3 regions of the Hymenobacter sp. DG01 genome follow, and region 2 is predicted to be linked to each of the others. Evidence: riboswitches for the same ligand, from Rfam matches in the RefSeq annotation. Region 2 holds a riboswitch; each other region holds the start of a gene.
The links. Region 2 has a riboswitch for S-adenosylmethionine ahead of FGZ14_RS07510 (phosphoadenylyl-sulfate reductase). Riboswitches for the same ligand answer to the same signal wherever they lie in the genome.

Region 1: linked by a shared signal. The riboswitch ahead of FGZ14_RS00910 (TonB-dependent receptor) and the one ahead of FGZ14_RS07510 (phosphoadenylyl-sulfate reductase) in region 2 are both predicted to bind S-adenosylmethionine.
Region 3: linked by a shared signal. The riboswitch ahead of FGZ14_RS09025 (RimK family alpha-L-glutamate ligase) and the one ahead of FGZ14_RS07510 (phosphoadenylyl-sulfate reductase) in region 2 are both predicted to bind S-adenosylmethionine.

Annotation. Positions count from the first base shown of each region.
Region 1 is NZ_CP040936.1:227,510-237,107, forward strand. Features, by position in the region: gene FGZ14_RS00890 (hypothetical protein) at 1-154, shown strand, start outside; gene FGZ14_RS00895 (TonB-dependent receptor) at 257-2,647, shown strand; gene FGZ14_RS00900 (PepSY domain-containing protein) at 2,912-4,474, shown strand; gene FGZ14_RS00905 (hypothetical protein) at 4,471-4,914, shown strand; SAM riboswitch class I at 5,182-5,273, shown strand; gene FGZ14_RS00910 (TonB-dependent receptor) at 5,753-8,779, shown strand; gene FGZ14_RS00915 (RagB/SusD family nutrient uptake outer membrane protein) at 8,996-9,598, shown strand, end outside.
Region 2 is NZ_CP040936.1:1,749,838-1,759,435, reverse strand. Features, by position in the region: gene FGZ14_RS07535 (TonB-dependent receptor) at 1-1,310, opposite strand, end outside; gene FGZ14_RS07530 (assimilatory sulfite reductase (NADPH) flavoprotein subunit) at 1,731-3,587, opposite strand; gene cobA (uroporphyrinogen-III C-methyltransferase) at 3,632-4,435, opposite strand; gene FGZ14_RS07520 (sulfate adenylyltransferase subunit 1) at 4,550-5,836, opposite strand; gene cysD (sulfate adenylyltransferase subunit CysD) at 5,955-6,896, opposite strand; gene FGZ14_RS07510 (phosphoadenylyl-sulfate reductase) at 6,948-7,724, opposite strand; SAM riboswitch class I at 8,037-8,128, opposite strand; gene FGZ14_RS07505 (hypothetical protein) at 8,222-8,521, opposite strand; gene FGZ14_RS07500 (oligosaccharide flippase family protein) at 8,569-9,598, opposite strand, start outside.
Region 3 is NZ_CP040936.1:2,147,490-2,157,087, reverse strand. Features, by position in the region: gene FGZ14_RS09040 (gliding motility-associated C-terminal domain-containing protein) at 1-1,376, opposite strand, end outside; gene FGZ14_RS09035 (carbohydrate kinase) at 1,861-2,745, shown strand; gene FGZ14_RS09030 (LLM class flavin-dependent oxidoreductase) at 2,904-3,929, opposite strand; gene FGZ14_RS09025 (RimK family alpha-L-glutamate ligase) at 3,933-4,967, opposite strand; SAM riboswitch class I at 5,363-5,457, opposite strand; gene FGZ14_RS09020 (hypothetical protein) at 5,832-7,181, shown strand; gene FGZ14_RS09015 (gliding motility-associated C-terminal domain-containing protein) at 7,811-9,598, shown strand, end outside.

The DNA.
Region 1 (9,598 bases), 1.5 Mb from region 2:
AGTACAGGATATCAACCTGTTTTGCGCCTCGGTGGTGCCTCTGCGCCTCACACCACCCACGCACTTCCACACTACCCCCCATTACGGGGCGTACCGCGTGGAGTCCTACGCCTGGGACCGGCCCGGCCCCGACCACCCGCCCGCAGAGGGCTGATTGACCCCGGTTTAACCCAATCTGGTGGGCCCGCGCGGCTAGCCTGGCACCTGCGTGTGCTAGGGCCTTGGCGCGGCCTGCCGTCAATCAGCCTTTCTTCCTGTGAGAAAAACGTTATTGCTGCCTCTGGCCCTATGCGCCAGTCAGGCCGCATGGGCCCAACGTGCCCTAACCGGCCGCGTCTTCGATGCAGCCACCAAAGAACCTTTAATTGGAGCCACCATCCGGACAGCCAATGGGCAAGTAGGCACCGCCACCAACACAAACGGACAGTTTTCCCTGACCACCTCGGCCAATGAACTGGTGGTGTCAGCGGTGGGGTATGAGCCATTCACGGTGGCCGTGCCGGCCGAGGGCGCACCCCTGCGCGTGGCCCTGAACCCGGCCGTGCAGGACCTGCAAACCGTGGTGGTAACTGCCAGCCGCGAGGCCCAGCTGCGCACCGATGCGCCGGTAGCCATTGCCAAACTCTCGCCTACCCTGGTGCAGGACACCAAACCTACCTTGCTGGCCGAGCTGATCAACAAAGTGCCGGGCGTGGTGATGCTCAACTACGGCAACGAGCAGCACGCCATGGGCATCCGGCAGCCTTTTGGCACCAACGCCTACTTCTTGTATCTGGAAGATGGAATTCCGTTGCGGCCTATGGGCGTGTTCAACCACAACGCGCTGCTAGAATCGAATCCGCTGGCTATTAACTCCATAGAGGTAGTGAAGGGCCCAGCGTCCTCGCTCTACGGCCCCGAGGCAGTAGGTGGCGCCCTCAACCTGCTTACCAAACGCCCTACCTCCGTACCAACGGCCAGTGTGGGCGTGCAGGCCGATAACTACGGCTACCGGCGGGTGCAATTTGGGGGCGGCGGCATGCTCACGCCCCAGCTCGGGGGCTTTGTGAGTGGCTACGTGGCCCGGCAGCGCAACTCCTGGCTGGCCAGCTCCGACTACGATAAAGTCAGCCTGAACGCCCGCCTGGAATACGCTCTCGGAACCCGCACCCACCTAACTGCGGCTGCCTCTTACAACGACTACGATTCCCAGACCAGCGGCTCGGTGGATAGCGTGGCTTACTACCGCCGCGAGTACAGCAGCCCGACTGATTTTACCTACCGCAAAACTTACGCTCTGCGCGCCCGCCTCACCGCCGAGCAGCAGTGGAACGCGCAAAACCAGACCACCCTCACCGGCTTCTTTCGCGACAACAGCATCGGCCAGAACCCCTCATACGGCATCCGGTGGCGGGCCGGGGCTACTACCGCTACGGGCGAGGTCAACGAGAACCGCTTTAAGAGTTACGGCCTGATTGCCCAGCATAGTGTGCGCTGGAATTGGCTGAACTCGCGCCTGATTGGTGGGGCTAGCTTCGATTATTCGCCTACCCAGTACGATGCCCACCAGATTGACCTGGCAGCCCAGTTGCGGGCCGATAAGAAGTCGGTGGAGAAGTATACCATCATGGCCGACCGGCCTGACCTTCCTGTTGCCAACTACGATACCGACCTGCTGAACTCGGCCGTGTACGCGCAGCTGGATTTTCATCCGCTGCCTAAGCTGCAGCTTACCCTGGGCGGGCGCTTTGACCGCCTGTCTTTCGATTACGACAACTACCTCGATAAGTCAAGCGGCACCAAAACCTTCCAGCAGGCTACCCCCAAAATCGGGCTGACCTACGACCTAGGCCACGGCCGGGGGCTGTACGCCAACTACTCACAGGGCTTCACGCCGCCTGGCCTCACAGCTATTTTCCGGAAGCGCCCCGGAACCGGTGTTACCACAACCACCGGCGAGGTAGTGCCCGCCGAGTTCTACTACAACCTGCAGCCGGCCCGCTTTTACAACCGCGAAATTGGGGGCTGGGCTTCCTTGCTAGACAACAAGGTGTACTTGGATGTGGCGTTGTACCAGCTGGGTGGGCGCAACGAACTGCTCAGCATCCGCCAGCCCGATAACTCCACCGACTACCAGAGTGCCGGCAAAACCCTGCACCGCGGCATCGAATACAGCCTGACCTGGAAGCCTACCGCCGAGCTGTTCTTCCGCTTCGGCGGCACCAACGCCGTGCACCGCTTCGAGGAGTTTGCCCTCAGCACCAACGCCACCGACGCGGTAAAGGACGTGAACGGCAAGCAAATGCCCCAGGCCCCGCGCTGGGTTGCCAATACCGAGCTGACCTACAAGCCGCAGTGGCTGCGCGGCCTGCGCGCTTCCCTGGAGTATCAGCGCATTAGCAGCTGGTACCAAGACCAGGTAAACCGGGTGCGCTACGATGACCGGACACTGTTTGGCACCCGTGGTGTGAGCGTGCTCAACGCCCGGGCCGGCTACAGCTGGCGCGAAACGCTGGAAGTCTTCGTGAACGTCATCAACCTCACCGACGAGCTATACGCCAACGCCGCCACTCGCGGCAACGCCCTCACCGACCGCACTACCTTCACGCCCGCCGCTCCCCGCACGGTATCGGTAGGAGTGCAGTACAATTTTGTGGGGAAGAAGTGAGGGGTAAGAGGCAGGTAAACAGTGGCAGGAGAAGGGTAGGGCAACGGCCCTAAAACGTGTCATGCTGAGTGCTGTCGAAGCATCCCTACCTCTGGCTAATCTTGATGGGGTAGCAGCTAGAACCGCTCTGTAGCCCAGCAAGATCAAGCACGGAGGTTGATTTGATAACGTCACCTCACACGATGCCCGGCGGCGTCAGCGCACCGGATGACCTTCTACAAAAGAACCAACGAGGCCTTGCGTCCTTGACAACAGACATTTCTTATGCAAACAACTCAACAAACCGCCCCAGCAGTTCGGGCTGCCGGCCCTATAAAGCGGGTGGTGCAGCGCAATATGTACCGCTGGCACCGCATCATCGGGCTGCTGACGGTGGTACCGGTTATCCTCTGGACCCTCAGCGGCCTCGCGCACCCACTGATGAGCAACTGGCTGCGGCCGAAAATAGCCCGCGAAGCTTTGGTGCCTACCCCCTTGGCCAAGCCAAAGGTGGCGTTGCGGCAGGTGCTGACGCAGAATCAGATTGCCAGCCTACGTAGTGTGCGCGTGGTGCAGTGGCAGGAGCAGCAGGCGTACCAGGTGCAGCTAGGCACCGAAGCGCCTACTGCCGTGCCGCGCTATTTCAGCGCCGAAACGGGGCAGCCCTTGCCTGTCAGCGCCGACCGGCAGTACGCCGAGCAACTGGCCCGCTATTTCACCCAAGACTCTACGGCGCAAGTGAGCAGCGCCGTGCGCATCACCGGCTTCGACCAGGAGTATAAGTTTGTGAACCGCCTGCTGCCCGTGTGGCGCATTGCCCTCGACCGGCCCGACGGGTTGGTAGTGTACGTGGAAACGGCCCCGGCCCGGCTGGCTACGTTCAACAACGCCAGCCGCAGCGCCTTCATTCGGGTGTTCGACTTGTTCCACAACTGGTCGTGGCTGGAGTTGATAGGCAACAATACGTTCCAGGTACTGACCATGCTGGTGCTGCTGGGTATCATCATCGCCTCGGCCGTGAGTGGGCTGGTGATTTACGGGTTCATGTGGAATAAATTCCGCAAGCCCCGCAATGCCCAGGACCGGGTAGGCTGGCTGCGCAAGTACCACCGGCAGGTAGGGTTGGCCGTGGCCTTGGTTACGTTCACCTTCGCGGGCAGCGGGGCCTTCCACGTCTACCTCAAGCTTCACCCCGACGACAGGCTGCGTTACCAGCACGCGCCCGCCGTGCTTACCCCCGCCTTGGCCGTGGACCTCACGGAGTTGCCTCTGGCCTGGGAATCGGTGCAACAGGTAACCTTGGCGGAGTTGAACGGACAGGTGTACTACCAGGTATTCCTGCTTCCGGCAGAAAAGCCCACCGGCCCGGCGGCCGGCGCCAGCACCGGCCAGCCAGTGGAAGCGGTGCGCGCTACCCCCGTAGTCTACTACAATGCCGCTACCGGCCAGCTGCTGCCCGACGGCGCCACTCACTACGCGGCGTTTCTGGCTAACACCTTCCTGCAACAAGCCGGGGGTGGTGCTACCCCTGCCATGAGCGGCAAACCTACCCTGGTGGATCATTTCGAAGGCGAGTACGGCTTCATCAACAAGCGCCTGCCCGTTATGAAAGTGGCCTACAATACCCCGCAGAAAACCACCTTGTACGTGGAACCCGCTACCGGCCGCCTCGCCGCCCGCGTCGAGAATGTAGCCCGCTACGAAGGCCTGAGCTTCGCCTTCCTGCACAAGTACCACGCCGCCGGGGAGCTGGGCAAAAACATCCGTGACATCATCACGATGCTGGCTGCCGCCGGCGTATTGGCCGTGTCGGTGCTGGGCTTGTGGCTATTTATCAAGATGAAATGAGCGTCCCAATGAACTTGAGTTTACGGCTGCGTTACGCAGCTCTTTCCCTGCTCGCAGTGGCCTGCCAGCCCCAAGAAAATCAGCCGCTGGAAAGCAAAACACCCGCTACCCGTGCGGCCGTTATGCGCCACCACGACGAGCTGATGGCCCGCATGGATGGACTCATATCGGAACGCCAGCGCCTCGCCGCCCAGCTCGTTGGCCTGGATTCTACTACCACCTCGGGCCAAGCCAAAGCCGAGCGCCTGCACCGCATCATCAGGGGCTTGCGCCGCGCCGATGCCGCCATGATGACCTGGATGCACCAGTACAAAGAACCCGACACTGTGCAGCTGACCGCCCACCAATACGAGGATTTTTGGGCTGCCGAAGCGCAGGAGCTAACGGATTTAGAACGCCAGATGACCGCTGCCCTGGATTCGGCCAAAGCTGTGAGGTAAGTATCTGACTATAATAGTTTATGTAGCACGCATGCCCGTGTCACTGGTTTAATCAACAGTGGCCCGGGCATACGCATTGTACAGGCTACGTAGATAGTAACGATATAGTATTGGCTTAACTGCTGAAAGCCGAAGAATGAATACGAGTAAGGGCCAGCAAAACCTTTGGTTTGTACTGGCCAAAGATTAATTCGAACGAAGGATTTGCATTTCTGAAAATTCCGCTTGTACATTTACAGCACCAATTCTTTCTCTCACAAAGGATTGTTTTTATACAGAGGCGCGGAGAGACAGGCTCGATGAACCGCCGACAACCCCCGGAACATCCGGAACGGTGCCAAGTCCTGACCATATAAAAACAACAACGCCGTGAAGTCCTTCACCAGCATCCCCAGCAGTACCCATCGTCACGTTGCGCCTCAGCCTGCCTGTTGTGGCCTGATGCGTGGCCTCGTCTGTATGCGGATGCTGGGCATGGGCTGCTAAGGCGGAGGGAGATTCCCTTACTTGCTTTTTGCTTGCTCCGGTAGGGTAGTGCGGTAGCGCGCAACTTTCCTACGCATTACCCGGGCCTGTCAGGCCTGAGGGCTTTCCTTGTCGGCCGGTTACTTCGGCTGCCGAGTAGCCGCCCCGCGGCGCTTTCTCTTCCTGTAAACCGCTAGTTCCGTTGGCTCCCGCCGACCGAATAGCTTCCGGCTGTGCACGAGCCGGATTTGGGCAGAAGGCTTCCGCTCCTGGGTTTTCACCCCTTTGCGTCCACTTCCAGCTTTGCCAACGCGGCCCCCGTGCCGGGGCTGGCCGGGAAGTGGTGTGCTCACCTTCCAACTCTTTCCTGCATATGAAATCCTCTACCCTTCTGGCGGTGCCAGCAGTGGTGGCAGGCCTGGCCCCAGCGAGCTTCGCCCAGACGGCCGCCTCCACCGTAACTGGTACCATTGTGGATGCCACGGACCGCAGCCCCTTGCCGGGCGTGACGGTAGTGGTGAAAGGCACCACCGTGGGTGCCTCCACCGGGCCCGATGGCTCGTTCTCTCTGACCCTGCCGCCCGGCAGCACTATCCTGACCATCAGCGCCGTGGGCTACGAAAGCCAGGCCGTGGCAGCTACCGGCGGCCCCATCAACGTAGCCCTGAAAGCTGATGTGAAGCAGCTCTCGGAAGTGGTGGTAACGGGCTACAGCGAGCAAAACCGCAAAACCCTGACCAGCGCCATTAGCTCGGTGAAGGGCGACGCGCTCAAGGATATTCCGGCGGCCAGCCCCGACCAACTGCTGCAGGGCAAAGCGCCCGGCGTGCAGGTATCGGCCAACTCGGGGGTGCCGGGGGGCGGGGTGTTCATCCGCATCCGGGGTAGTAACTCCGTGAATGCCAGCAATGACCCGCTGTACGTGGTGGATGGGGTATTCATCAACAACACCAACCTGATTGCCACCGGTCTGGGCAACCAGGTATCCAGCAACCCGCTGGCCGACATCAACCCCCAGGACATTGAGAGCATCGAAATCCTGAAGGACGCCAACGCCACAGCCATTTACGGTTCGAGGGGGGCCAACGGGGTAGTACTCATCACCACCAAACGTGGCAAGGCCGGCGACAAAACCCGTATCACCTTCAATACCTACCACGGCTGGTCGAAGGCACCCAAGCAGTATGAGCTGGTGAGCGGCCAGGAGCTGGCCCAGCTGGAAAACGAGCGGTTCCTGAACGACGGCGGCAACCCCACTCAACTGCCCTACCGCTCGGTGGCCTCCGGGGGGCGCGGCCTGCCCGAGGAGCAGCAAACCTACGACCGGCTCTCTGATGTGTTCCGCACAGCCCAAACCCAGAGCTATGAGCTGTCGGCGGCTGGGGGCTCAGCCAAAACGCAGTTCTACGTGGGGGGCGGGTATTTCCGGCAAGAAAGCATTGCCCGGCCCACCAACTTCGACCGGTTTAGCCTCCGCGTAAACCTGGATAACTCCGTGACGGATAGGCTGCGCATCGGCACGAGCACGGCCCTCACGCGCACCCACCGCAACGTGAGCAGCAACGACAACAACCCGGTGGGGGTCATCAACTCGGCCCTGTTTCCGCGCACCAATCTGCCCATCTACAACCCCGACGGTACCTACGCCAAGTACGGCTCCTTCGACAACCACCAGGCCCTGATTGGCAACCTGAACAACGACGCGGTGGGCTCGCGCGTCATCTCGAACGTGTACGGGCAGTACCAGTTTGGCAAGCACCTGACCTTGCGCAGCAGTTGGAGCATCGACTTCAACGACATGTATGAGAACAACTTCAACAACACGCTCATCCTGGCCGGGCAGCCCCGGGGCACGGCTACCTCCTTCCTGTCGCGCGACATTACCTTGCTCAACGAGCAGACCCTAAACTACTCGGTGGATTTCGGGGAAAACCACTCCCTGCAGGCCTTGGTGGGTAATACTATCCAGAAAAATACCTTTCAGCGCACCAGCCTTTCGGGCCAGCAATTCCCGAGCAACGACCTGACCAGCATCGCCTCGGCAGCTACTCAAACGGGCTCTTCGTCCCGCTCCCAGGCAGGGCTGCTGTCGTTTTTTGGCAAGGCTACCTACAGCTTCAAGCAGCGCTATACCGCCGACGTGAGCTTGCGGGCCGACGCTTCCTCCCGCTTCGGGGCCGACAACCGCTGGGGCTACTTCCCGGCCGTGGGCCTGGGCTGGCGCCTGAGTGAGGAAGAATTCATTAAGAACCTGAACGTGTTTCAGGAGTTGAAGCTGCGCGGCAGTGTGGGCAAAACCGGCAACCAAGCCGGCATCAGCGACTTCGCCGCCCGGGGCCTGGTGCAGGGTGGGGCCAACTATCTCGATTTGCCCGGCACTACCCCCCTGCAGCTGGCCAACCCCAACCTGAGCTGGGAAAGCACCCGGCAGTGGAACGTGGGCCTGGATGCGGCCGTGCTGCAAAGCCGTTTGCTGCTGGAGCTGAACTACTACGACAAGTACACCTCGGGCCTGCTGCTGAACGTGCCGGTGCCCCGCAAAACGGGTTTTGCCTCGGTGGTGGAAAACTATGGGGCCGTGAGCAACAAGGGCTTCGAGGTGCAGCTAACGGCCAACTGGTTGCCATCCGCTTCGGCCGTGCAGTGGAGCACTACCTTCAACGTGGCCCGCAACGTGAACCGCATCGAGAAGCTGGCGGCCCCCATCACCTCGGGCTCCCGCGACATTTTCCGTCTCGAAGAAGGCGCCCCGCTCTACTCGTTCTGGCTTTACCACCAAACCGGCGTGAACCCCGAAACCGGCGACGCCCAGTACCAGGACGTGAACGGCGACGGGCAACTATCGGTGGCCGACCGCAAGCTGGTGGGCAACGCCTGGCCCGATTACTTCGGGGGTGTGATCAACTCGGTGACCTACAAGGGGCTGGATTTTGGCTTTACCCTCAATTTCGAGCAGGGGGCGAAAATCATGAACATGAACCGCTTTTTCCTGGTGCATGGGGGCACGCAGAGCAACATTGGCTACCTGCGCGAGCAGCTGGACCGCTGGCAAAGGCCCGGCGACCAAACCGACATTCCGCGCCTGACCACCAACCCGGCCTCCAACAATTATGGGGGGGTAGTGCAGAACCTGAGCGACCGGTACCTGGAGGACGGCTCTTTCCTGCGCCTGCGCACCCTCTCGCTGGGCTACACTGTGCCGAAGGAGGTAGCCGCTAAAGCCCACCTCAACTCTTTGCGCCTCTACGTGCAGGCCGCCAACCTGCTCACCATCACGCCTTACTCCGGTATCGACCCCGAGGTGAACTCCCAGAGCGGGGTAGCCAACACCAAAAACATTGACTGGGCCACGGTGCCCCAGCCCCGCACCTTCCAGGTAGGCCTGACGGTGGGCCTGTAACCAACCCGCCGCCCGTCGTGCAAAGGCGGCACCGAACGCAAGGCCACCTGAGGCAAGCATACCCAATCGCCCGGCTCCCCCTCTCCTTTTCCGGAGAGGGGGCCGGGGGGTGAGGCGCCCCGCCAGAACGAAGTGGTAGCCAGGCTTGCCCCGGCGACTTTAGGCTCAAATGCGCTCAGCATGACATTACCCCCTGTTTTTCAGAATCTGACCTCGATGAAATCTTCGCTATACCACTTGCTGTTTGCCGCCGTGCTGGGTGCTGCTACCCTGAGCTTCTCGGCCTGCAACGATTTGCTGGACCCCACGCCGGTGCAACAGCTCCCCGACGACCAGGCCATAACCGATGCCAGCAGTGCCCGCTCCGCCACCATTGGCGTCTACGACCGGGTGCAGGCCTACTACCAGTTGAACTGGCCGGTGCTGGGCTTTCTGCCCGGCGAGAATGTGCGCTTCAACGGCACGCTGAACCAGTTTCTGCAGATCGACCAGAACCAGCTCAGCGCCGATAACGTGCTCATTACCGAGGCCTGGACTCAGATGTACCAGGCCGTGAACGGGGCCAACAACGTGCTGGCTGCCCTGCCCGGCCTCAGTGACCCGCTACTGACGGCGACTGAGAAAAACCAGCTGCTGGGCGAGGCCTACTTCCTGCGGGCCCTGGTGTACTTCGATTTGGGCCGGGGCTGGGGCGGGGTGCCGCTGGTGCTCACGCCCACCCGCACCAAGGAAAACGGCCGGGGCATCCGCCGCAGCACCCTTGCCCAAACCTACGACCAGGTGCTAGCCGACCTAACCCAGGCCGAAGCCCTGCTGCCC
Region 2 (9,598 bases):
AGCATATAGCCGCGGGCCGTGAAGTTCTGGCCGCGCAGCTCCAGCTTGTGGTTCTGCACCGTCACGCCATCCAGCTGAATCTTGTTGCCGCGCTGAAATACGCCATCCATGAGTCCAAACCGGTAGCCGTAGCTCAGCTCCAGCTTATCCGTGAGCTTGTAGTGCAGGCTGGCATCGGCCTTGATGTTGCGCACGATGGGGTTGGTGAGGTCCCGTTCGTAGTAACCGGTGCGCCGGATGTTAAAGGTTTCGGTGCGGCCCTTGTAGGTAATCGGGATGGACACGTTGCCGGCGTTGTCGTCGCCGTAGCGGTTCCAGAGGTCGGCGGCCGGGTTGTCGGCCCCGCTCAACTCTGGAAAGCGTGGGTTAGCCGAGCTTAGGTTCTGCGGGTTCTGGTCCGTTTGGGTGTTGGCCAGCCAGTCGGTGCCGCGCAGGTAGCTCAGGTTTACTTTGTAGGCCCAGCGCTGCGAGCTGCCCAACGCCTGCGCCCAGCGCACGGCTGTTTCGGTGAGCACACTTGGGTCCCGGTCCTTCCCATCGACGTGGTTCACGCCTACCTTCTGATACACGCTCAAGCCCTGGTAGCTGAAGGGGCTCTTGGTGGTGAGGTTGGCCATGCCGTTGATGGCATTCATGCCGTAGAGGGCCGAGGCCGCTCCGGGCGTAATCTCCACGCTGGCAATATCCAGCTCGGTGGGCCCAATGGCGTTGCCCAGCGGGACGCCAAGGGTAGCGGCCTGCATGTCCACGCCATCCACCAGCTGCATAAAGCGGAAGTTGTTCGGGATGTTGAAGCCGCGGGTATTGGGTACTTTGAAGGTAAGCGAGGAGGTAGTCATCTGCACACCCTTCACGTTTTCCAGGGCGTCGTAGAAGCTGGGCGCGGGCGTTTCCTTGATGGCCCGGATGTCCAGCTTCTCAATGGCCACCGGCGACTTCAGCCGGCTCTCCTCCACCCGCGAGGCCGACACCACCACCTCGTTCATCGCCACCGCCTTCGATTCCAGCTGCATGGCAATGGGCTGGCTGCCACTGGCAATTTCCAGCTCCCGGGCCTCGTAGCCGAGAATGTTAAATACCAGCGTAAACGGAAAGCGCAGCTTAGCCTTGAGGGCGAACTGCCCGTTACCGTCGCTGAGCGTGCCCGCCGAGCCGCCTTTCACGCTAATACTCACGCCCGGTAATGGCTCCTGGGTGCCTTTCTCCCGAACGGTACCGCTCACGGAAATTAACGCTTCTTGGGCGTGCAGGGAAGTAGTGCTAGCCAGCAATACAGCCGGCAGCAGAAGAGAAGCGTAGGAATGCTTCATGACAAATCAGATGAGGTTCTGGAAAGAAGGAGGGGTAGGGAGCAGGTCTGCGCTTGGAAAGAGCCTACTCAGGTAAAGGCCGCAAAAGGCACAAAAACGGGGGCACCCGCGTCAGGCCGCGCGGCAGCAGTTACCAGCTACAACATCGTCTTGGCAGAAGGAACATCATCAGATTGGGAGGAGAGGTAGGAAAAGTTAGAGTTAAGCTCCCCTCCTCAGATGGGAAGGAGTTGAGGGTGGTTGATGGGGTAGGGCAGTGTCTAGAACTAGTATCCCTTTCCTTGGAGAAAACGTTAGGGGGTAGGGCGGTGTCTAGAGCTACTAGGATGTTCAGACGCGCTGATCAACCACCCCCAACCCCTCCTCAGCTGAGGAGGGGAGCTAGGCTTTAGCTCTAGCATTCAGTGCGAGTTGGACAGGTCAGTACACGTCCTCGAGGTAGCGGCGCGATTTGCGGAGCTGCTTGAGGTAGTCGGCGGCGTAGGCATCGCCCTGGCCGCTTTCCTGAGCAATGACGGTGAGCAGGGCGCGCTGTACGTCGGCGGCCATGCGGTTTTTGTCGCCGCAGACGTAGAAGTGGGCCCCGTTTTCAAGCTGGGCGTAGAGGCGGCGGCTTTGCTGGAGCAGGCGGTGCTGGATGTATATTTTCTCTTCCTGGTCGCGGGAGAAGGCCACGTCGAGCTGGTGGAGGGTGCCGCGCTTGAGGTGTTGCAGCCACTCGGTTTGGTAGAGGAAGTCGGTGGTGAAGTGGGGGTTGCCGAACACCAGCCAGTTCTGGCCGGTAGCGCCGGTTTCGGCCCGCTCCTCCACGAAGGCCCGGAAGGGTGCCACGCCGGTGCCCGCGCCTACCATGATGATGTCGGTGCTCGGGTCCTGGGGGAGCTTGAAGTACTCGTTGCGGTCCACCCACACCCGGGCCGCGTCGCCGATGTGTAGGTGGTCAGCCTGGAAGCTGGAGCAGGCACCGTGCTTGGCGCGGCCGTTGGCTTGGTAGCGCACTGCCCCCACAGTCAGGTGTACTTCCTCGGGGTGAGCCAACAGGGAAGAGGCAATAGAATAAGCCCGGGCCGGCAAAGGCCGCAGCACCGCCGCCAACTGCTGCCCCGACAGTTCCACCGGAAACTCCTGAAGCAAATCGGCTACGTCGCGGCCATAGAGGTAGGTAGGAAGTTGAGCTTTGTCGGCTAGAATTTCGCGCAGCTTGGGGTGGTGCGGGGCTACGGCGGCGTAGCGCTCCAGCACGTCGCGGGTGACGACGGACAGCTCCAGCCGCTCGGTCAGGGCCGTGCTCAGGTCTAGTTCCTCGGCTTCGAGGCGCACGGGGTCCGCGGCGGCCAGGCGGGCAGCGTCCAGCACTTCCTGCACTAAACCGGGGCGGTTGCGGGGCTGCACCATCAGGGCGTCGCCAGCTTCGTATTGGATGCCCGAGTCGGCCAGGGAAAACTCTAAATGGTAGGTTTCCTTGGTAGAGCCACGGCCGTTGAGCTGAATTTTCTCCAGCAGCTCAGCCTCAAAGGGGTTACGGCTGCTGTATTCCACCCGTTCCTCCAACTCCACTTCCGCGCCACCCACAAGAGCTGTCAGCGCCACCGGCTTAACCTGGGCTGACACCACGCTGGCGGCTACCGGCGCAGGAGTTACTGCAGGCAAAGTAGCAGCGGCAATCAGCCCCAGCACTTGCCCGGCCCAGCGGCGAGCTTCGGCTTCGAACTCCACGTCGCAGTCCACGCGCTCCAGCAGGCGTTTGGCACCCAACTCGGCCAGGCGCTGGTCGAACTCAAAACCCGTCTGGCAGAACTGCAGGTAGCTTTTATCACCCAGAGCCAGCACTGCGAAACGTAGGTCGGGCAGCTTGGGGGCGCGGTTGCTCAGTAAGAACTGGTGCAGCTCCTCGGCCGCAATAGGTGGGTCGCCCTCGCCCTGGGTGCTCACCACCACCAATAGCTGCTGCTCGGTTTTGAGGTCCTTGGTGGGGTAGTCGTTCATGTCGCGCACGGTGGCTACCAGGCCGCGCTGCCGGGCGGCTTCAGCCGCAATACCCGCTGCCTTCTTGCTATTGCCGGTTTGAGAGCCGTACAGAATGGTGAGGCTGGGAGCTACGGACGTGGCAATCGGGGCGGTTGCCGCTGCCGGAATAGCGGCTTCCGGAGCAGCGTCCGAGCCAGCCCGACCGTAGAGGTAGCCACTCAGCCAAAGCAGTTGGCGGTCGGTGAGGCCGGCCGTCAGCTGCTGCAGCGTGGCTTCATCAAGGCCGATGGGAAGAGTGGGGGAAGACATGAGCGGTAGTGATATTGGCTGTGGAAAAGCGGAGCAGAAATAAATCAGGCCACCTCTGCGTAGGAGGGTGGCGTTAACACGGCGAAAGCCGCCGGCGGGAGCGTAGTCGCCAGACTGGCCGGAGTAGCCAGGCGAACTACCTCGCCAATAATGATGATGGCCGGCGTCCCGATACCGGCCGCGGCGGCGCGGGCGGGCAGCTCGGCTACCGTACCGGTTACCACCCGCGCCTGGGGTAGGGTGCCGTTCTGCACGATGGCTGCCGGGGTGTCAGTCTGCCCGCAACGGCTGAACACAGCCACGATATTTTCCAGCTCGCCCAGGCCCATGAGTATCACAGTAGTAGCGCGCGACTGAGCGGCCTCGGCCACACTGCCCGACAACTCGCCGGTAGCCGTAGTGGCCGTAATCACTCGAAATCCTTCGCTCAGGCCGCGGTGCGTAACCGGAATACCCGCGCTGCCCGCCGCCGCTACCGCGCTGCTAATGCCCGGCACGTAGTCGGTGGCTAGGCCGTGGGCTTCGGCGAAGAGCATTTCCTCTCGGCCCCGCCCGAACACAAATGGGTCGCCACCTTTCAGGCGCACCACGTGGCCGTAGCGGTGGGCGTACTCCACAATCAGGGCGTTGATTTCGTCCTGCGAGTGGCTGCGCATACCGCGGCGCTTGCCCACGGGCACGCTTACAGCCGCAGGGCGTGCGTGCTGGAGCAGGGCGTGGTTGGTCAGGGCATCGTAGAGAATCACGTCGGCTTCGGCCAGCACCCGAGCCCCTTTGAGCGTGAGCAGCTCCGGGTCGCCGGGCCCGGCCCCGAGTACCGTCAGGCGTGGTAGTTTGGTTGTGGACATGGGGGTAGGGAGAAGTGAGGTGAGAGCTGGGAAAACTGCCGGTCATGTCGAGCTAGTCTAGACATGACGTTCTATTTGATGAGCAGGTACCCGTGTGCCCCCAGACTCAGATTTCTAAATAGAATAGGCCACCGGCGGACCGACGGGCAGGGTGAAGTACTCGGAGTCGGCGGCTTCCACGAGGCCGGCCGCCACGGTGTCGCCGGTCAGCTCATCGACGAGGATAAAGGAACCGGAGGCGCGGTTTTCCAGGTAGGTGTCCACGGCCAGGGGGAGGGCCGTTTTCAGGCGCACCCGCACGATGTCGTTGAGCTGGGCCGAATCGGCGGCGGCGCGGGCGAAGGTGTGCACGTTCACCTTATAGAGGATGGCCGGAATGGCCGCTTTCACCAGCGCGGAATGATGCTGCACCAGCAGCTTACGGCCGGGCCACAGGGGCTGCTCGCTCATCCAGCAAAGGGTAGCTTCCAGCTCGCGGGTGAGGGTAGGGGCCTCGGCCAGCGGCACAATGGAGTCGCCGCGGCTCACGTCCACGTCGTCGCGCAGGCGCAACACCACGGCCTGGGGCGCGGAGGCCGCATCAACTTCCTGCTGGTTTACTTCAATGGCTTCGATTTCCGACTGCAGGCCGGAGGGTAGCACCGTTACCCGGTCGCCGCGGCGGTACTGGCCGCTCTGGATCTGGCCGGCGTAGCCACGGTAATCGGGCAGCTCGGCGGTTTGGGGCCGGATGACGTACTGGACCTGGAAGCGACCCGGCGCGGCCGTTTCCGAAGCGCCGGGCACGCTTTCCAGGTGCTCCAGCAGGCTCGGGCCAGTGTACCAGGGTAGGAGCACCGACTTCTTCACCACGTTGTCGCCGTTGAGGGCGCTGAGCGGAATAGCCGTGGCTGCGGGCAGGTTGAAGTGGTTGGTCAGCTCGGCGTAGTCGGTGGCAATCTTGGCGAACACGGCTTCGTCGTAGCCTACCAGATCCATCTTGTTCACGGCCAGCACAAAGTGCCGGATGCCCAGCAGGGCGGCAATGAGCGTATGGCGGCGGGTTTGCTCAATCACGCCCTGGCGCGCATCTACCAACACAATGGCCAGGTCGGCGTTGCTGGCGCCGGTTACCATGTTACGGGTGTACTGCACGTGGCCCGGCGCATCGGTAATGATGAACTTGCGGCGGGGGGTAGTGAAATACTTGTAGGCGACATCAATGGTGATGCCCTGCTCGCGCTCAGCCCGCAAGCCATCCGTCAGCAAAGCCAAATCCACGGTGCCATTAGAGGCCTGCCGCTTTTCCAGGGCCGCCAGCACGTCCAGCGACACCGATTCGGAGTCGTAGAGTAGCCGCCCAATCAGGGTGCTTTTGCCGTCATCGACGCTGCCGCAGGTGATAAATCGAAGTAAGTCCATGTTGGTGATGAGGTGAAAGGTGATGAGGTGAAATGTGTTGTGGGATGATGGAGTAGAGGGAGGAAGCCATTGCAGGACCATTCTTTTCACCTCATTACTTCATCACCTCATCACCCCACTAGAAATACCCGTTGCGTTTGCGGTCTTCCATGCCGGCTTCCGAGATGTTGTCGTCGAGGCGGGTAGCGCCCCGCTCGCTTACTTTGGCCAGCAGCAGGTCCTGGATGATGTCTTCCACGGTGGCGGCGTCGCTTTCCACGGCGGCCGTGCATGTAGAGTCGCCGACGGTGCGGAAGCGCACCTGCCGGGTCACGATTTCATCGTCCTTATCCAGGCGCAAGTGCTCCGAAAGGCCTAGTAGCTGGCCGGTAGGTAGCACCACGCAACGGCGCTCATGACCGAAGTAGATGTCGGGCAGGGCAATGTTCTCGCGCTGGATATAGCGCCACACGTCCAGCTCCGTCCAGTTGGAAATGGGGAACACGCGCACGTTTTCGCCCTTCTGGATGCGGCCGTTGTAGATGTTCCAGAGCTCGGGGCGCTGGCGCTTAGGGTCCCACTGCCCAAACTCGTCGCGGACGGAGAAAATGCGCTCCTTAGCCCGGGCCTTTTCCTCGTCGCGGCGAGCCCCGCCGATGCAGGCATCGAACTCAAACTCCTCAATGACCTCCAGCAGCGTATAGGTTTGCAGGGGATTGCGGCTGGGAAACTTGCCGCCCGGCTCGCGCAGGCGCTGCCGCTTGATGGTATCTTCCACTTGGCGCACGATCAGCTTTTCGCCCAGGTTTTCAGCTAGCTGGTCGCGGTAGGCCAGTACCTCGGAGAAGTTGTGGCCGGTATCGACGTGCACCAGGGGAAACGGGAAGCGGCCGGGCCGGAAGGCCTTTTCCGCGAGGCGGGTCAGCACGATGGAGTCTTTGCCGCCCGAGAAGAGTAGGGCTGGGCGCTCAAACTGGCCGGCCACTTCCCGCAGGATGTGGATGGCTTCGGCTTCCAGCCGGTCGAGATAATCGAAAGAAGGGGTACTCATGTGTAGAACACGATTTAGCGCAGAAGTCAGCTAAACTGGCGGAGCTGCTGTAGAGACGAATGAGAGGTAAAAGGCCCGTGGCTAGCCTGCCGGAACGGGCTCCACCACCGGGTCGGGGCCGTTGTGATGGGCGGTGGCGTGCAGGCCGCACTCCTTGGCCGAAAGGTCTTCCCACCACCAGCGGCCGGCCCGGAAGTCCTCGCCCGGCCGAATGGCGCGGGTGCAGGGGGCACACCCGATGCTCACGAAGCCCTGCTGATGCAGGGTGTTCACCGGCACTCCGTTTTCCTGGGTGAAGGCCACGGCCTGGTCCCAGGTCCAGTCGAACAGCGGATGGATTTTAACCAGGTTATGAGCCGCGTCCCACTCCACGGGGTCCATGGTTTGGCGGTTCTGCGACTGCTCGGCGCGGATGCCCGTAACCCAGGCGGCTTTGCCGGCCAGGGCGCGGTTCAGGGGCTTCACTTTGCGGATATGGCAGCACTCCTTGCGGTTCTCCACACTCTCGTAGAAGGAGTTAGGGCCTTTGGCTAGCATCAGCTGCTCTACGCTTTCCCGCTGGGGGTAGTACACCGCAATGGGCTGCTCGTACTTCAGCAGGGTCTTGTTCCAGGTGGCGTAGGTTTCCTGGAAATTCCGGCCCGTATCGAGGGTGAAAACCTGAATGGGAAGCTGGTGGCTGAAGATTAAATGGCTGATAATCTGGTCTTCCAGGCCGAAAGAGGTCGAAAAAACGGCCTGTTCGGGGAAGCGTTCAGCCACGAGGCGCAGCCGCTCCAGGGCCGTAGCCTGGATCAGCCGGGGGCGCAGGTCGTCGAGCAAGGCGCGGACGGCCGGCGCAGCAGTTGCTGCTGACATAACAAGAAGGGGAGGGAAGCCGGCCCACAGGCGCAAACTTCAGCTGACAGGATGGCCCTACCCCGCGGTGGCAGCCAAACAAGGAGGCGCAGCCAGCAGCGGCAAGGGCGAAAAGCCGGGTGTGCGGGCAGAGTCAGCTACACAAAAAACTGTGTCAGCAGAGCTGCCAGGCGCACAAACCAGGAAAAAAAGAAGGGTGCGTTACGCCTGACAACAACACGCCATGCCCATCATAGCACAACACCCATGCTGTAGAGCAATGGTGGTGGCGGATGTGGCGGCGGAGTTAGACAAGCGGTTCACGGTACGTTGTTTTTATATGGTCAGGACTTGGCACCGTTTCGGATGGTCCGCTGGTTGCCGGCGCTTCGTCGAGCCTGTCTCTCCACGCCTCTGTATAAAAACAATCCTTTCAGGTAAAGAATTGATGGGGCAAAAGTAGCGGCCAGAATTTTATACTTCCAAATTTTATTTTTCTGGTCAACTAAAAATCCTGATTATTCGCCGTGGCTGACGCTCGTAATTACGCCATCGGCCCCAATGCTTAGGTAGATATTATCGGAGGCTGCAGGCGAGGCCTTGTACACGTACGCTGAATCAGCAGAAACGCCCAGCATTCTGCGCGACGGAGCGCCGCCCATTATTCTCATTGCCTGCTGTTTAGACATGCCCACCCGGACCAGATAGGAATTGTGCTGGTTTCTTTTCCCGGGTATATGCTCCCTGAAAATCACAACCAGTAAAAGGAAGAAAGCAATGGCTAAAATTGACCCCAGAAAATGCTTCACCGCGTTCATAGAAGATAGTATATCAGTCTGTAGAATAATAATATATAAAACAACGGCTAGTGTTTCCGTTGTTTAAGTTTGCTGAGAAAAGCAGTTGCTTCGGGGGCCGAGTTCGTCACCAGAATCAGTCCGCCGTACACCAGCGTCAGCACGGTGGAGCGCAGGAGCATGGTAAGCAGGGGCGAGCTAAGGGAGGGCATCAGCCAGCCTGCTACCCCCGCCACGGCCGCAATACCTAGTATCAGCGGGATGCGCCAGGTAAAGGGCTGCATGCGGTAGCTGTGCCACACAAACCAGGTGCGGGCCACGTTAATGCTGACTTGCGCGATGCAGGCCGCTACCGCCGCCCCCACCATGCCCAGGCGCGGAATCAACAAACCGTTGAGCAGAATAGTGAGCAGCGCCAGTGACACGTTGAAAATCAGGTCGAACCGGTAGCGTGGAGACGTTACTACCATCAGGCCATTAACGCCCGTGATGCCATCGAAGAGCTTGCTGGCCAGTAGGAGCAGCACCACCACCGTACCCTCGGCGTAGCGGGCGTTGCGCATCAGGGAGTAGATAAAGTCCAGATTCAAGGCGATGCCCAGGAACAACAGGCAGCCGATGAGGGTGTTGAGGCGGGTAGCGCGGCGGTAGAAGTCGGCCATGCGCGGGAGGTCCTGCTGCTTCCAGTAGTCGGCCAGGAGCGGAAAGGCTATTTTGTTGAGGGAGCGGGCCGGAATAGCCAAGGCCGTACTGATGTTGCCGGCCACCACGTAAATGCCGGCCGCCGCCACGCTCACCTGGGCGCCCACCATCAGGGTGTCGATGAACATAATGATGCTGCCCGACAGGCTGCCAAGCAGGGTAAAGGCGCCCATGCCCAGCATTTCGCGCAGGGGGCGCACCGTGAGCACCTGCTGCGTAGGTCGCCAGTGCAGCTCCCCGATGGCCGCCGTGTAAGCCGTCAGCAGCAAAGCAATGACGCTGTTTACGCTCACAAACCACAGCACGTAGCCTGAGAAAGACAGGTAGCCAAAGCCAAACAGGAAAGCCCCCGTCACAATCAGAACTCGCAGCAGAATATCCTGCACGAAGGACGAG
Region 3 (9,598 bases), 400 kb from region 2:
GAGATTTGCCGACAACCCGTTATCTGCGCAATAGGCCCCACGCGCAACAAAGAACTCTGGTTGAAGTTGACTAAGCCCAGGCCACTCAGGCGACCACCCAGCTGTAGGCTGTCGTCGGCGTAGCGGGACTTGGCCCCCAGCGAGTCCGGGTACGGAATGACGCCCAGCGCGGGCTGGTTGTCACGGGCCACGTAAATCTTGCCGTCGGGCGCGGCCTGCAGGGAGCCCAGGTCGGCCGGGGTTTTCTGTTTGAGCGGAATGTCTTCCTTGGTAACCGGCCCGCGGCCGCTGATGTCGAATTGCAGCAGTTTGGGCGGGTTGCGCACCGTAGCATAGAGGTAGCTGCCAGGCGAAAACCCTACTCCATAATATTTCCCGGCGCCGCTGTCCACAATGTACGGCACCTGTGGGTTAACGCTGACCTGGCCCGAGCCGGTATCAAACCCAAACAGCTCCACGGTGCTGCTGCTGTCGCCCACTACTTCGCTGTAGCGGGCCAGGGCCAACTGCTGACCATTGGGAGTTACCTTCATCTGGCCCTTATAGCCCAGGGCCGCCACACTTGGCGCGTGCAGGCTGCCGACGGTTGAAATAATGGGCTCGTCGATGAGGACCGGACCTACATAGCCGGCTGATTGCCGCACACGGTAGGCCAGAAAGGCGTCGCCGCGGTTATTATTCCCCCCCTTGGCAGTGCCCCAGCCGTGCGCGATAACCCAGATGTCGCAGCCGTTTTTATGGAATACGGCTGTCAGCTTCTCCGCCGTGCCGCGGGCCAGAGGGGTGTTTTTGGTAGCCGCTATAACGGTGCCCGGCCCACCACCCTCAGGAATTTCAATTTCCGAGTAGCTCAGGCCAACGGTGTCTTTCAGGGTAAAGAGCAGGTAGCGCGTGGGTTGGCCAGCTATAGGTTTGCCCGGCAGCTTGATGGGAAGGGGGCCGTCGGTAGTGAAGCGGCTGCCTGCCAGCCCCGTGCCGTTGGTCATCACACTACCGTCGCCGTTCCAGACGGTTTCGCCGTTGCTGTAGAACAGAATTTCGCCGTTGGCGTCTGACATTACCCCCGAGCCGGCCGGGGCATCCATTGCCCCATTTGTGAGCACCTTCGGAAGGGAGTCGGCAGAGGCCTGGTTGAAGTCGAGCCCCGCTTTAAAGCCAAAGTACCAGGTGTTGGCAAACTTTTCATCGGCCGCGCACTCCGGGGGGGGAGGGGGTGGTGCCTGGCCGAACGTGGTGGTAGCGGCTCCGCTCAGCAGCAAAAGTAGCAGCAGGCTCAGCAGCCGGCTGGCCGCCGCGCCCGCCCGTCCGGCTGGCCGGCGGGGTTGGGTAAGGCACAGAAAGGAGGTACGGGTAGAGTGCGGTAGTTCTGCACGCATAGTAGGGCAGGTGAAGAGCAAAGGAGAAAGCAGATGCGCAAAAAAGAAGCTGCCACCCACTACCTTAGAAACGAAGCACAACGGCCGGGTATTGCTGAAATGCAGCTAGCCGTTTGTAGTAAAGCTACACACTGCCCGCCAGGTTTATGCAATGCAATGTCAGAATAGTGATAGGCACCGCTGCCAGCCGACCGCTAGAAGCCTTTCTGGTTACCCCAGAGCCCTAAATGGGGCTAATGCGCCCCGGTTTAGGCCCTGAAAAAAGCGGTGTGCACTATCCCCGGCAGTTGGCCTGTGCCTCTGGTAGTGCCCGTTGCGTAAAGTAATTTGCTCAGTACTTTCGGGTGGGGCACATTGGCAAAGGCTCGTACCTTTCTACCCAGGGACTTTAGTGGCGCAGGGGGCGCCCTTGCCCCATAAGCTGTTGGCTGCCACAGGTTCCGCTGCCGAAGCCAGCAGCCGTTCCCTTTCTTGCCTTCTTTCTATGTCTATCGTCTGCTTTGGAGAAATGCTCTGGGACGTACTGCCAGGCGGCCGACAGCCGGGCGGCGCGCCCCTTAACGTAGCCGTGCACCTGCGCCAGCTGGGTTGTTCCGCGGACCTGATCAGCTGCGTTGGGGAAGATGAGCCGGGCACGGAGCTCCTGCGCTTTATACAGTCACGCGGCCTGGATACTACCTTCATACAGCGCAGCAAGCATTACGCCACCGGACGGGTAACTGCCCACGTAGATGCGGCCCAGGAAGTAACCTACCAGATTGACCAGCCCGTGGCCTGGGACTACATCCGGCCCGGTGCGGCCCCGGAGCAGCGGGCGGATCAGGCTGAAGCATTGGTATTTGGCTCCCTGGCCGCCCGCCAGCCCGATTCCCGCCAAACCCTGCGGCTCCTGCTGGAGCGCGCCCGCCTTAAAGTATTCGATGTGAACCTGCGCCCGCCGCACTACACGCGGGCGGTAGTAACCGAGCTGCTGGCGCAAGCCAACCTGCTGAAGCTAAATCACCACGAGCTGGCAGAAATTATGGCTTGGTTTGGAAAGGAGCCCGAACTGCCCGCTGCTATGCAGTGGCTAACCGAAAACTTTGGGCTGCAGGCCGTGTGCGTAACCTGCGGGGCCGCCGGGGCCCTGCTTTGGACCGGCAACCACCTCTACCGTGCCCCTGGCGTGCCGGTGGCGGTAAAAGACCCTATCGGCAGCGGCGACGCGTTTCTGGCCGCTCTGCTCAAAGGCTGGCTGGCCGGCACCCACCCCGAGCAGGCGCTGCGCCTGGCCTGCGCTACCGGCGCGCTGGTGGCCACCCATCCGGGCGCAACCCCTGCGTTTACCGAACACGACGTGCAGGCGCTGATGGCTAGGCAGGCCGTGTAGGCAGCGCCGGCCTGCCCCGAGTGCGAACCAGCCGCTTGCTACCTGCTCCTGAGATGCACCAGCCTGCCCGGCGGCTCCCCGAGCATCCGAAGTCTTTTAGGTAAACAAAAAGGCCCCGCTACCAATTAGCGCGGCCTTTTTGCTACAAATAAACTTGCTTACGCCAGCACCTGAATTACGGCTTCCGAGAACCGCTCCATTTCCTCTAGTTGAGGGCTGCACTGGAGCAGAAACAGGTCCACGCCCACGGCTTCAAACTCGCCGATGCGGTCGGCTACCTGCTGAGGGGTACCGGTGAGGCCGGAGCGCAGGCCACGGTTGGAAACCGAGTAGTCCTGCAGGCTCACCTGGTTTTCCAATTGGGTGCCGGCCAGCCACTGCTGGTAGTTTTTGTAGCCCGCCGCCGAGCCTTGCACGTTGGTAATGCGCTCCAGCTCCTTCTTCACCTCGGCCTCGGTGTTGCGTACAATGCTGTAAGCCGCTACCCCGAACTTCATGGGCGGTAAACCCAGCCGGTCGCGGCGCTCCTGCAGGTCCCGGATGCGGCGGCCGATGGCCTGGGGCTCGTCGCCGTGCATCACGTAGCCGTCGCACTGGGCGGCAATCAGGTTTTTGGCCGCCTCCGATTCGCCACCGGCGTAAATGAACGGCCGGGGGCGCGACACGGGCTTGGGCTGCAGAATGGAGTCCGTCACCTTATAGAACTTGCCCTCGAAGGTGAAGTGGTCCTGCTTCCAGAGGTTGTCCACTACGTGCAGCCACTCGGCGGTGCGGGCGTACCGGTCGTCGTGCTGCTCGAAGTGCACGCCGTACTTCTTGGCCTCATCCTGCCACCACGACGACACCACGTTCAAGGAAATCCTACCCCCGCTGATGTGGTCAATGTTGGCAGCTTGCTTCGCCAGCAAAGCCGGCGAGTGGAAAGTGGGCCGCACGGCCACCATCAGCTCGATCTTCTTGGTTACGGCAGCCAGAGCCGCCGCCGTGCTCCAGGCGTCCAACGACGGGGCTTCTTCGCCCTTGATGTCGTTGAGGTTGAGCTCAGCAATCAAGGACAAGTCGTAGCCGAGGTCCTCGCTGCGCTGGGCCAGCGTCTTCACGTAGTCCCAGTCGGCGCGCATGTTTTCGTCCTCAACATTGCGCAGCCACCCGCCAAAAACAGGCATCCAATATCCGTACCGCATGGCTTAGTGAATGGAAGCCGCTACCGGCTGTTGGGTGGAAGAAACGGCATCAGCGGCAACGGGCTGGCTGCCGGGGTTCGAAGCCCCGATCTGGGTTTCGAGGTAGTCCACGAAGCGGGCGTAGGGGTCAAAGCCCACCACATTCACGGCGTCGGCCACGAAGTTAGACAGGGCATTCACGTCGTAGAACAGCACGTCGCCGGTGCGGTCATCCACCAGATACTCAATGCCGCCCACGTCGATTTTGGCGGCGGCCACGATGCGCTCCACGGCTTCTACTACCTCGGCGGGAGGCGTGAAGGCTTCTACCTGAATACCCTTTTTGGGGGCTTCGGTGAGGCAGAAGTCGCCGGCAGCAGGCTCTTCCGGAATCTGGCAGATTTCGGCGGGGCACAGGTTAAAGCTCTCACCGGTGGTGTACACCTTCATGGCGTAGAGGAACTTACCGTTCAGGGTTTCTACGCGGTGAATGTGGCCGCCGCGAGGCGCCACGTACTCCTGCACCAGCGCCGTCTGGTCGATGCCGAGGTCAATCTGTCCGGCGGCTACGGCGGCCTCTACCCCCTCCATGGTATCGAAGCGGATGATGCCTGCGCCGCTACCCCCGATGTTTACCTTCACCACGATGGGAAACTGCAGCTGCCGGGCCGCGTCGGGCACCCGGGAGGCGTGGTTAATCACGAAGGACTTCGGGAATTTCAGGCCCAGCGAGGCGAACAGGCTGAGCTGGCGGGCCTTATTGGTTTCGATGGCCGTGGCCGCCGAGCCGTTGATGATGCGCGTGCCGATGCGCTCCAGGTGGGTGGCGTAGCCGGCCGTATGGAAGATGCCCTGGCCGTGCCCGCGCAGATAAGCCGAGGAGCTCATGCGGTTGACCACCAGGGAGTAGCGGCTCTCGGTTTCGGCGGGGTCGAAGAGGTGGTGGGCGGCGTCGATTTTTTCGTAGGGCAGGCCCCGGCGGTCCAGCTCGGCAAACAGGGGCTTAAACCATTCGGGATGCTCGAAATAAATGCCAATGGGCTTTGAAGGCTGCGACATGAGAAGGGAAGAAGAAACAGATAGTTGAAGTCAGCGGAAAACGCTACCCCCTACAACCGCCAGAACCTCCGGAAGTTAGGCCGGGCGCAAAGACGCCACGCAACCGCCCGAACACATTCCGGGTTGGGCAAGGATAAGGGGGTAGGGAAGAGGGGCCCGGAGCCGGGAAGGAAGTAGGCGGGCGCGGTCAGGCCGTAGCCATTGCTCTGCCCTTACGGCAGTTGCGGCACCCGTGAAACGCAGAATTGCCCCGGCCGGGGGCTAATGAACCGGCAGCTCTACCCGGCCAGCGGCGTACAGACGGCCCAACAACACGTGCCACAACAGCCATGCTGTACAGAAGCAAGGGTGGCAGGAGTGGGGGCGAAGTGCGGGAAGCGGTTCACGGTACGTTGTTTTTATATGGTCAGGACTTGGCACCGTTTCCGTACTGCTACGGAAGGTTGCCGGCGTTTCGTCGAGCCTGTCTCTCCACGCCTCTGTATAAAAACAATCCTTTCAGGTAAAGAATTGAGTGCGGCAAAGGTAAAGCGGCCGGGTCCAGAAAGCCAAATTTTCTTTGCGCGCCGCTTAGGCAGCAGGGGGTAGGCAGCGTAGGCCCCAGCGCACATGCGGTGTGTAGGGTGCAGGTGCTGCCTTGTGCACTAGCCGGGTTAGCAGAAGGCTACTAAAAAATCTGATGGACAGAATTTTATAAGAATAAAATGGGCTTGTAAGGACTTTGGAATGAATCTGGCCTTATTGCTAATAAAATGCACTTAAATAATTTTTAATATAACTATATCTTCTCATATTTATTCATATTGATTTCCTGAATGGCTTGCAGGGCGTGTCTCATTCCCACTTTTATATCCTTCTATCAGCATGAAAGCAACCGGAGTACTCTTTGCTGCTCTTTTGACCAGCGGCGCTGCCACAGCGCAGAACAACATCCAAACATCTACCAGCTACGGCAACAACAACCGCGTGACGGTGGAGCAGCTAGGCCGGGCGAATACGGCCATTGCGCACCAGAACGACGCGGCCGTGAACGGGGGCAGCAGCAGTGGCAACAACAACGAAGTAACCCAAACTCAGGCCGGCATCCAGCATACGGCGCAGGCTGACCAGATGGGCAACCGCCAACAGGCCATTCAGACACAGCTTTCCGATGAAAGCAGGGGCGCCAACAGGGCCTTCATCCGGCAGGGCTCCACGGCCGCCGGCAGCAACGGCAACTACGCCAGCCAGTTCCAGGGGGGCTTCAGCCACAGTGCTTTCATTGAGCAGGTGAGCGGGGCCAACTACGCCACCCAAAACCAGAGCGGCCGCAACGCCTATGCCGAGATTTACCAGGCTGCCGGAAATAATAACCGCGCTACCCAGGACCAGAATACCAACGTATTTGGCGGTACTGCTACGGCCCGACAGCTGGGGGCTAATAACACATCCAGTCAGCAGCAGAGCGTTTCGGGCCAGTCGGCCTCGGCCAGCGTGCTGCAGCAAGGCAACAATAACTCGGCCGGCCAACAGCAGCAAAACGCCGGCAGCTACATGACCGCCACCATCGGGCAGCAGGGCAATAACAACGCGGCTACTCAGTCGCAGCTTAGCCAGGGAGGTGCGTCTTCTGCCGCTTTCATTCAGCAGACCGGCAACAACAACGCCGCCGACCAAACCCAGAGTCACTCCGGGGCTTTCGGGGCCGTGGCCGCCAGCGCTACCCAAACCGGCAACAACAACGCCGCTACCCAAAGCCAGACGGGGGTTCTTTCGGTGAGTGCTACGGTCACCCAGAGTGGTAACCGCAACGAGGCCACCCAGACCCAGGCGAGTGCGGCTTTTGCGGGGGCTTCTATTCAGCAGGTAGGCAACAACAATGCGGCCACGCAGCGCCAGCAGAATGCCGGTTTCGCGCAGGCCACCATCGGGCAGGATGGTAACCGCAACGTGGCTAACCAGCGGCAGGAAGGCGAGTATCACGAGGCCGTGGCAGAGCAGACGGGCAACCGGAACACGGCCATTCAGGACCAGCAGGTAGGCGGTTTCGCCAGCAGCCCTGCCCGCTCGGGCAACTACGGCTACATCAGCCAGGACGCCAACGATTCGTACGCCCGCCAGCTGCAGGTGGGTAACAGCAACGACGCGCGCACCTACCAGGGGGCCCGCTTTAACAGCAGCGACGTGACCCAAACCGGCAACGGCAACATCACCCTCGTGCGCCAGAACCGTTAGACTCCGGCCGCCTGCAAGCCCGGCAGAAGCCCGTTTCCCAAGGGAGGCGGGCTTTTACTGAGTTTACCCGGTCCGAAAGCAGACCTTACGTCATCCCCGGCGCCGACTGCAAAGTGGATGCATATAAAAAGCCCCGGCTCGTCAGTCGGGGCTTTTTAATGCAATAGGTGCAGCTCTTGCCGACTGACACACACCTGTAACAGCCGGCAGGCCAAACCTACGCATTTTGCCGGGTTAGCGTTACGCCCGGGCTTAGCGGCTGTGGTGAGCGGCCCCGGCAGCGCAGGGCATTAGCCCCCGCTGGCCGCCAGAGCTGGCGCTGCCGGCCGGTTGAGGATGGGGGTGGGGGTAGGGAGGCCGGACGCTCGGGGAGGCACCGGGAGCAACCACCCAAGAAGCCCGCAGTAGTCGGAAGAAGATGAACGGATAAGATCCACTGTCTGAGCTGGATACTGCCTGGTTTTTTATTATTTTCAGTGGAAAGCTGCCAGGCCCGGTAGCCAGGCCGGCCATTATGCAGGGGCCGGAAGGGCGGAGAGCAGCAGCAGTACTGAAACGGTCCAACCGCCCGCTTGCAAGCCGTAGTCTGGGCCAGGCGCCGGACTGCCAGAATTTCTTTTCGTGCTACTATGGACAGGACACGTACCCTTTTCTTCCGGCTTGGTCAACAATGGCTATGGCTGCTGCTGGTTGCCGCCCTCAACCTGGTGGCCCCGGCGGCGCAGGCTACCCACATTGTGGGCGGCGAGCTGGATTTGCAGTACCGCAGCGGCAGCACGTATGCCCTCACCCTTACTCTGTACTTCGACGCCATCAACGGCAGCCCGGGCGCCCTCGACCAAACCATGCGGGCCGGCATTTTCGAGCGCGGCTCCAACCTGCGGATGCAAAACGTAATGTTGCCCCTCACCAGCAACACCTTTGTAAACTACTCCAATCCGGTTTGTACCTCCCCGGTGCTGAGCACCCGCAAGCTTATCTACACCACTAACATTACGCTGCCGACGGCTACTTACGCCAGTCCGGGCGGCTATTACGTGGCCGTGGAGCGCTGCTGCCGCAACCAGGGCGTCAGCAATATTCTGAACTCGTTGAGCGCCGCCCAGGCCTTTTATCTGGAGTTTCCGGCCGTGGTGCGGGACGGGCAGCGCTTTCTGGATTCTACCCCCCGCATCTTTCCGGCCCTCGGCGACTATGTCTGCCGGGGCGAGCTGTTTACCTACGACTTTGGCGGTCAGGACCCCGATGGCGACTCGCTGGCCTACGATATGGTTACTCCCCTCAATGGGCACGCCGGCTCGGGCAACTCGTCTAACCCGCTGCAGGCTGCCCCGGCCCCTTACGCCCCGGTGGCGTGGGCGCCGGGCCTGAGCGCCCAGAACCAGATTCCGGGCAGCCCGAGCCTGGGTATTGATGCCCGCACTGGCCGCCTGGTGGTGCGGCCTACCCAGCTGGGCCTGTTTGTGTTTGGGGTGCGCTGCTCCGAGTACCGGCAGGGGGTGAAAATAGGGGAAACCCGCCGCGACTTTCAGCTGTACGTGCTCAACTGCCCCCGCAACACAGCGCCCAGCCTGGAGCTGCGTTCCTCGGCCGGCGTACCCTACCGCCCGGGCCGCGACACGCTGCGGCTGGTGGTTGGCGCCGACCACTGCATGCAGGCGCGCTTCACGGACCCCGACGCGGGCTCGCGCCTGACCGTGGAGCTGCGCCCCGTTAACTTCACTGCCCCGGTCCCTACGTTTGCGGCGGCAGCCAGCGGCGTGGTGCGTACCCCCACCGATACCCTCATCACCCGCTTCTGCTTTTCGGAGTGCCTGAACTCCGGCGGGCGGGTGTTTCTGCTGGATGTAATAGTGGCCGATGATGGCTGCAGCCTGCCCAAGCGCGACACGGTGCGGGTTGCCTTCACGGCCGTGCCGCCCCCGGATGCGCCCCCTGTCCTGACGACCACCTTCCCGCCCGTTCCCGCCGCCCCGGCCGCGCCACCGGTTACCATCCGGGTACCCCTGGGCACTACCTACACCGCCGACCTGGCTGGCTTCGATGCCGATACTGACCCACTGGCCCTGACGGCTACCGGCCAGGGCTTCGAGCTGGCGGCGGTGGGCATGCGCTTTACGGCCCAGAACGGGCGGGGGCAGGCTACCGGCGCTTTTCAGTGGCAGGCGGCCTGTACCGCCCAGCAGTTCCCCGATCTGGTCGTGACGTTTCGGCTTCAGGAAAGCGCCGTCTGCAACAATCTGGCGCAGGTCCGCACGGTTCGCTTTGAGCTGGCGCCGCCCATTGATACCGTTGCGTTCCGGCCGCCCAACATCATTACGCCCAACCACGACGGTAAAAACGACGTGTTCACCCTCCCGGACCTGCCGCCCGACCTCTGCGACGGGCGCTTCGCGGGCATTGCCATTTACAGCCGC